Regions from separate parts of the Rhodococcus koreensis genome, predicted to be linked through region 2. Evidence: riboswitches for the same ligand, from Rfam matches in the RefSeq annotation. Region 2 holds a riboswitch; the other holds the start of a gene.
The links. Region 2 has a riboswitch for cobalamin ahead of JWS14_RS23975 (CbtB domain-containing protein). Riboswitches for the same ligand answer to the same signal wherever they lie in the genome.
Positions count from the first base shown of each region.

Region 1: linked by a shared signal. The riboswitch ahead of JWS14_RS01520 (cobaltochelatase subunit CobN) and the one ahead of JWS14_RS23975 (CbtB domain-containing protein) in region 2 are both predicted to bind cobalamin.

Region 1 covers NZ_CP070609.1:380,575-384,100, forward strand. The annotation lists gene JWS14_RS01520 (cobaltochelatase subunit CobN) at 1-1,953, opposite strand, end outside; cobalamin riboswitch at 2,010-2,152, opposite strand; gene cobG (precorrin-3B synthase) at 2,159-3,292, shown strand; gene JWS14_RS01530 (precorrin-8X methylmutase) at 3,317-3,526, shown strand, end outside.
Region 2 covers NZ_CP070609.1:5,226,672-5,230,197, reverse strand. The annotation lists gene JWS14_RS23990 (helix-turn-helix domain-containing protein) at 1-433, opposite strand, end outside; gene JWS14_RS23985 (alpha/beta fold hydrolase) at 496-1,251, opposite strand; gene JWS14_RS23980 (antibiotic biosynthesis monooxygenase family protein) at 1,284-1,598, shown strand; cobalamin riboswitch at 1,649-1,781, shown strand; gene JWS14_RS23975 (CbtB domain-containing protein) at 1,805-1,999, shown strand; gene JWS14_RS23970 (CbtA family protein) at 1,990-2,787, shown strand; gene JWS14_RS23965 (DUF5996 family protein) at 2,828-3,526, opposite strand, start outside.

The sequences.
Region 1 (3,526 bases), 4.8 Mb from region 2:
CAGCATGTCGTCGAACACGTCCTCGTCGGGACGTTCCTCGAGTCCGAGGTCGTGGTCCATCTTGGCGGCACGCATCAGCGTCCAGATCTGCTGGCGAATGGCGGGCAGCTTCGACGGGTCGAGTGCGGAGATGTTCGAGTGCTCGTCGAGGAGTTGCTCGAGCCGCGAGATGTCGCCGTAACTCTCGGCGCGGGCCATCGGCGGGATCAGGTGATCGACGAGGGTCGCGTGGGCGCGGCGCTTGGCCTGCGTGCCCTCCCCCGGGTCGTTGACGAGGAACGGGTAGATCAGGGGCAGGTCGCCGAGCGCGGCGTCGGTGCCGCACGAGGCGGACATGCCGAGTGTCTTGCCGGGCAGCCACTCGAGGTTTCCGTGCTTGCCGAGATGGACGACGGCGTCGGCGCCGAAACCGCCGGCCGCGGCGTCCGCCGCGATCCACCGGTACGCGGCGAGGTAGTGGTGGCTCGGCGGCAGGTCCGGGTCGTGGTAGATCGCGACCGGCTTCTCCCCGAATCCGCGGGGCGGCTGCACCATCAGGACGAGGTTTCCGAACTGCATTGCGGCGATGACGATTTCGCCGGCGGGATCCTGCGATCGGTCGACGTACAGTTCGCCGGGCGCGGGTCCCCAGTGTTCCTCGACGCCCTCGCGCAGTTCCGCGGGCAGCGCCGAGAACCACTCGCGGTAGCGGGCGGCGGAGATCCGGATCGGGTTCCCCTCCAGCTGCTCCGCGGTCAGCCAGTCCGGGTCCTGGCCGCCTGCGGCGATGAGGGCATGGATCAGCGCATCGCCGTCCTGGGCCGCGAGGCCGGGCACGGAGTCCGGCCCGTCCGCGGGGCCCAGGTCGTAGCCGGCGGCCCGCATCTCGGTGAGCAACCTGATCGCGCTGGCCGGGGTGTCGAGACCGACGGCGTTGCCGATGCGGGCGTGCTTCGTCGGGTACGCCGACAGCATCAGGGCGATCCGGCGTTCGGGTGCGGGGATGTGCCGGAGCCGGGCGTGCCGGACGGCGATGCCCGCCACCCGGGAGGCGCGCTCGGCGTCGGGAACGTAGGTGGACAGGCCGTCGGCGTCGATCTCCTTGAACGAGAACGGCACCGTGATCAGTCGGCCGTCGAACTCGGGGACCGCGACCTGGGTGGCCACGTCGAGGGGGGACAGTCCGTCGTCGTTGGACTCCCACGACTCCCGGCTGCTGGTCAGGCAGAGCCCCTGCAGGATCGGCACGTCCAGCGCGGCCAGCGCGGCGACGTCCCATGCCTCGTCGTCGCCGCCGGCCGACGCGCCCGCCGGCTTGGTGCCGCCGGCGGCGAGCACGGTGACCACCATCGCGTCCGCTCGGCGCAGCGTCGTCAGCAACTCCGGTTCGGCGGTGCGCAGCGACGCGCAGAAGATCGGCAGCGGAGTGCCGCCCGCCGCGTCGACGGCCTCGCACAGGGCCTCGATGTAGCGGGTGTTCCCGGCCAGGTGCTGGGCGCGGTAGTAGAGAACGGCGATCGTGGGGCGGTCCGCGTCGGCGTCGGGGGCGAACGGCGCGACACCCCAGCTCGGCAGGTGGACCGGCGCCTCGAAACCGTGACCGGTCAGCAGCACGGTGTCCGACAGGAAGTGGTGCAGTTGGGCGAGGTTGTCGGCGCCGCCCTCGGCGAGATAGTTGTGCGCCTCCGCCGAGACACCGGCCGCGACCGTCGAGCACTCCATCAACTCGGCGTCCGGGGCGTGCTCGCCGCCGAGGACCACCACGGGCAGTCCGCTGGCCAGGACCGCGTCGAGTCCCTCTTCCCATGCCCGCTTGCCGCCGAGGATGCGCACCACGACCAGGTCGGCGCCGTCGAGCAGTCCCGGCAGATCCTCCTCGACCAGCAGCCGTGCCGGGTTGGCCCAGCGGTAGTCCGCCCCGCTGGCGCGTGCGCTGAGCAGGTCGGTGTCGGAGGTGGAGAGCAGCAGGATCACGTGTGGAGCCTTCCTGGGGGTGTCGCGCCCCGTGGCGGTGGTTCTGTGCGGAACCGGAGGTCGGAGGACGGCAGGCGAGGGTCTGGCTCGCCCACCGGTTTCGGCGAGCTCACAGTGGCGCGACCGCACCGGATTCGCACCGGCTTCCTCTCCTGCTGTCGCAAGTGCTGGTGATGCTACCCGGGGCCGGACGTAACCTGGGACCATGGTCGACTACCGCTCCCGCCCCGATGCATGCCCCGGCGCGCTGCAGGTCCATCAGGCGGCCGACGGTGCGCTCGCCCGGGTGCGCCTCCCCGGCGGTGTGCTGACCTCCGCCCAGCTGCAGACACTCGCGGAATCGGCGCGCGACCTCGGCAACGGCGAGATCGAATTGACGTCCCGCGGCAATGCACAACTGCGGGCGGTCCGCGATCCGCTGGAGTTCGCCGGGCGCCTCGCCGACGCGGGCCTGCTGCCCTCGGAAACGCACGAGCGGGTCCGGAACATTCTCGTCTCGCCGCTGACCGGCCGGATCGGGGGTCTGACGGACCTGCGCGATCTGATCGGTGTACTGGACCGGACGTTGTGCGCCGACCCCACGTTGGCGGACCTGCCCGGCCGCACCCTGTTCACCCTCGACGACGGCCGGGGCGACGTCTCGGCGCTCGGCGGCGATTTCGGGGTCCACGCTGTCGGTGGGTCGGAGGTCGCGCTGATCCTCGCCGGTCGCGACAGCGGCGTCCGGATCCCGACAGCGGACGCGGTGTCGATGCTCGTCGATGCCGCCCGCGTCTTCCTGGAGCTGCGCGAACGGCACTGGCGGCTGTCCGAGATCGCCGACGGGGTCGAACGGACGCTGTCGGCACTGACGCTGGCACCGACCGCCGACCCGCTTGGCGGGTTCGACGAGCACCGGCCGCCGATCGGGTGGCTCGACCAGCCGGACGGCAACGTGACCCTCGGCGGCGGTCTCGCATTCGGGGTCCTCGACGCCCGGCTGGCGGAATTCCTCGCCGCGGTCGAGAAGCCGGTAGTCGTCACGCCGTGGAAAACGGTGCTGCTGTGCGATCTGGACGAGTGGTCCGCCGAGCAGGTGGTCCGGGTCCTCGCCCCGATAGGCCTGATCTTCGACGAGAACTCGCCGTGGCTGAAGGTCAGCGCCTGCACCGGGCAACCCGGGTGCGAGAAGGCGCTAGCCGATGTGCGGACCGATGCGCGGGACGCCGTCGCGAGCGGCGAACTCCCGGTGGAGGGCCGACAGCACTGGTCGGGCTGCGAGCGGTGCTGCGGCCGCCCCAAGGGCGAGGTCGCCGACGTCGTCGCCACCAAGACGGGTTACCGGGTGGAGGAGCGGTGAACCCGGAGCCTCTATCGTGAGCGGATGATCGAGTACATCCGAGACGGCGCGGAGATCTACCGCCAGTCCTTCGCCACGATCCGCGCCGAGGCGGATCTCAGTGCCTTTCCCGAGGACGTCTCACAGGCCGTGGTCCGCATGATCCACGCGAGCGGTCAGGTCGATCTCGTGGACGACGTCGCGTTCACCCCCGGCGTCGTGAAGGCCGCCCGCGCGGCGCTGGCGGACGGCGCC
Region 2 (3,526 bases):
CGGCGTCGCCGGGGTCCGGGGTTTCCTCGTGCGCCATCTCCTCGAACACCTGACCGCGTCGCGCACGCTCGTGTTGTCGGAAGGCCAGCACATCCGCCAACTCCACCCGCCGATGCCGGCCCGGCGACGAGTACGGAATCTTCCCGGCCTCCAGCAACCGCACCAACGTCGGCCGGGTAATGCCCAGCAGTTCGGCGGCCTCCTGCGTCGTCAGCACCGTCCGGTGCGGCTCCACCGTCACCGCCTGCCCCCGATCCAGAGCCGTGACCGCGTCGACGAGCAACCCGCGGACACTGTCCGGCAACCGCGCCGAACCCTCCGGGGTCGAGATCGTCACATCGCCCTGACCAGCGAGAACAAACTTCAACGCGGTGAGAAGGTCCCGATCGTCGGCGCCCGGCGGCAACACCGTGTGGTTCATCAGAGCGGCCATACCTCAACCATAAAACGAAAAAAACGAACACACAATGTCCTGAGCAGCGGACGAGGTGGCTCTCAGCCGAGTTCGTCGAGGAATTCCTCGACCACTTTCCGGTACTGCTCCGGCTGGTCGTCGTGGACGAGGTGCCCGGCCTGCGCGATGCGGACGTACTCGGCGCCGGGATGCCGCTCCGCCATGGTCCGCATCTGACCGTCCGGGGTGATGGTGAACTCCCCCTCGATCAGCAGGGCCGGAACGGTGATCGACGCCCACTGGTCCCAGAAGTGCCGGTCGCCCCACTCCGCCGAGATGTCGCGGAACGTGTCGACGTCGCCGTGCAGGTACCAGCCGTCGGCGCGCTTCTCGAACGACTCCAGGAAGTACTGTCCGGCAACCGGACCGAAGAACTCGAACAGATCCTCCCGGGTCGCGAACGGCTGCGGCCAGTTCGAGATCATCGCCGCCCAGTCGTCGGCGGTGCGGCCACGGAAGTCGGGGGCCATGTCTTCGAGGACGAGCGCCGACACCTTGTCCGGGTGCTCGGCCGCCAGGCACCAGGCGTGCAGGGCGCCCATCGAATGGCCGATCACCACCCACGGCTCGGTGAAGGCCGCGAGAGCCGCGGACAGATCTGCTACGAATGCTTCCGTCGTCAACCGCGACGGCGCGGGCCTGCCGTGGCCTGCGGCGTCAAACGTGAAGACGTGGCCGTGCTCGCGCAGCCACGGCACGTGCCGTCCCCACGTCCGGGCACTGCCCATCAGTCCGTGCAGCAGCAGAATCGGCTGTCCCGTCCCACCCTCGTCGTGCAACGCACTCTCACCCGCCACCACTCCGACGCTAGCGGAGTAATCTCGCCCGCATGGCAGTGGTGAAGATCAACGCAATCGAAATCCCCGAGGGTGCGGGGCCCGAACTCGAGAAGCGCTTCGCGGCGCGCGCGCACGCCGTGGAGAACTCTCCCGGCTTCCTCGGCTTCCAGCTCCTGCGTCCGGTGCAGGGCGAGAACCGCTACTTCGTCGTCACGCAGTGGGAGAGCGAAGAGGCATTCGCGGCGTGGCGCGACGGTCCGGCCCGGGAAGCACATGCGGGTGAGCGGAAGAAGCCGGTGGCGTCCGGGGCGTCGCTGCTGGAGTTCGAGGTCGTACTCGACGTCGCGGCGGCGAACAAGAGCTGAGCGGCGGGGGCGGGCCGAGGATTGACACGACGGCCCGCCGGGTGCAAAAGTTCGCAGGACAATGCGATGGTTCGGCAGGAATCCGGTGCAATCCCGGAGCGGTCGCGCCACTGTAAATCGGAGTAGTCCTTCACGGGAACCACCTCGACAGCCAGATACTGCGGCCATCGCCTGGACCTAGGGGACGCGAAATCCCAGGAGGAACTATGGCACTCGCCTACGCACCCGGCTCGTCGGTCGACACGACCCGTCTCGCCGTCATCTCTTTCGCGATCGTTCTGTTCGCGATGCTCGCTCTCTACCTCGTGGGATTCGACCAGGGCGCGATCTCGCGCAGTGGCATGTACATGCATGAATTGATGCACGACGGCCGCCACCTCCTGGGTCTGCCATGCCACTGACCGATTCCTTCACGAAACTCCTCATCCGCGGTCTGCTGGCCGGCCTGATCGCAGGCATCCTGGCCGGTGGCGTCGCGTTCGTTCTCGGTGAGTCGCACATCGACGCGGCCATCGCGATCGAGGAATCGCACAGCGCCGCCGAACCCGAAGGCCACTCACACGACGCCACCCAGGCGGACGAGCCTGCCGGGCACTCGCACGACGAGGAGGAAGCCCTCGTCAGCCGCGACGGGCAGCGCTTCGGACTGTTCCTCGCCACGTCCCTCGCCGGACTGGCTCTCGGAGCGATCTTCGCCGTCGTCCTCCACTACGCGCGACGGCTGACCACGCTGTCGGGTCCGGTCTTCGGCATGTCGCTGGCCGCGCTCGGCTGGCTGGCGATCGAGGCCGTGCCGTTCTTCAAGTACCCCGCCAACCCGCCGGCCGTCGGCGATCCCGACACGATCAACCAGCGCACGTGGTTGTGGCTTGCCGCAGTCGCGCTGGGCCTGCTCGCCGTGGTGGCGTCCGTCTTCGCGGCGAAGGCCGTCGCCGCACAGGAGTTCCTGTCGGTGCGGATCGCGGCGCCGGTTGTCGCGTTCCTCGTGGTGGCGACCATCGGATACCTCGTGCTGCCCACGATCAACGAAGTGGGTGACGACTTCCCCGCGGTGCTGCTGTGGCAGTTCCGGCTGTCGTCCCTCGCGACGCAGGCCACGCTGTGGCTGGTTCTCGGACTCGTGTTCGCGTTCCTCACGGAGCGTGCCACCCGGGCCACGGCGCCCGCGTCGGCGAACGCCTCTGCCTGACCATGTGAGTGGCACGGTGTGCTGGAGCACACCGTGCCACTCACATGGGATGGGTGTCCCAACGGGCCGGGTCCGTCTCCAGGGCGGCCCGGTCCCAGCCACCCCGATCGGCGGCCGCATCGTACGTGCTGTGCAGGAACTTCAGCAGAGCCGCATCGGGGTCGTCCGCGGTGCGGACGGTCTCGTACGGCAGCAGGAACTGCCGGAACTCCGCGCTGTAGAACGCGCCGTCCGGCCCGACCGGGTAGTCGGCGAAGCCGTCCGGTTCCGGATAGGCGTACGCGTAGAACGCGCCCTCGACGCCACCGCCGGGCCAGAATCCACAGCTGCTCAGCTCGTGTGAGTAGCCCTCGACCATCACCCAGTCGCCGCAGTTCGGCGCTCCCCCAGGATGAGTGGGCGCGCTTCGACCGGAGAACCGGGTACAGGCCAGGTCGAGCGCACCCCAGAAGAAGTGCACGGGACTGACCTTCCCGATGAAGTGGGCACGGAACTCGTGCAGCACACGATCCGCCTGCACGAGCTGCCGCCAGAACCGGTGCACCGACTCACCGTCGTACGAGCAGTGCTGCGTGTCCTCTGCGAACGGAACAGCCGTCTCCACCTCGTTGGGCCTGGCCAGGATGGTCGTCGTCACGCCCAGTTCGGCCAGCGTGTCCATCGTCTCCGCATAGAAATCGGCCACCGACTTCGGTTCGAGCGCAACCGTTCCGGTTCCGCCCGCGCTCGTGCGGATCAC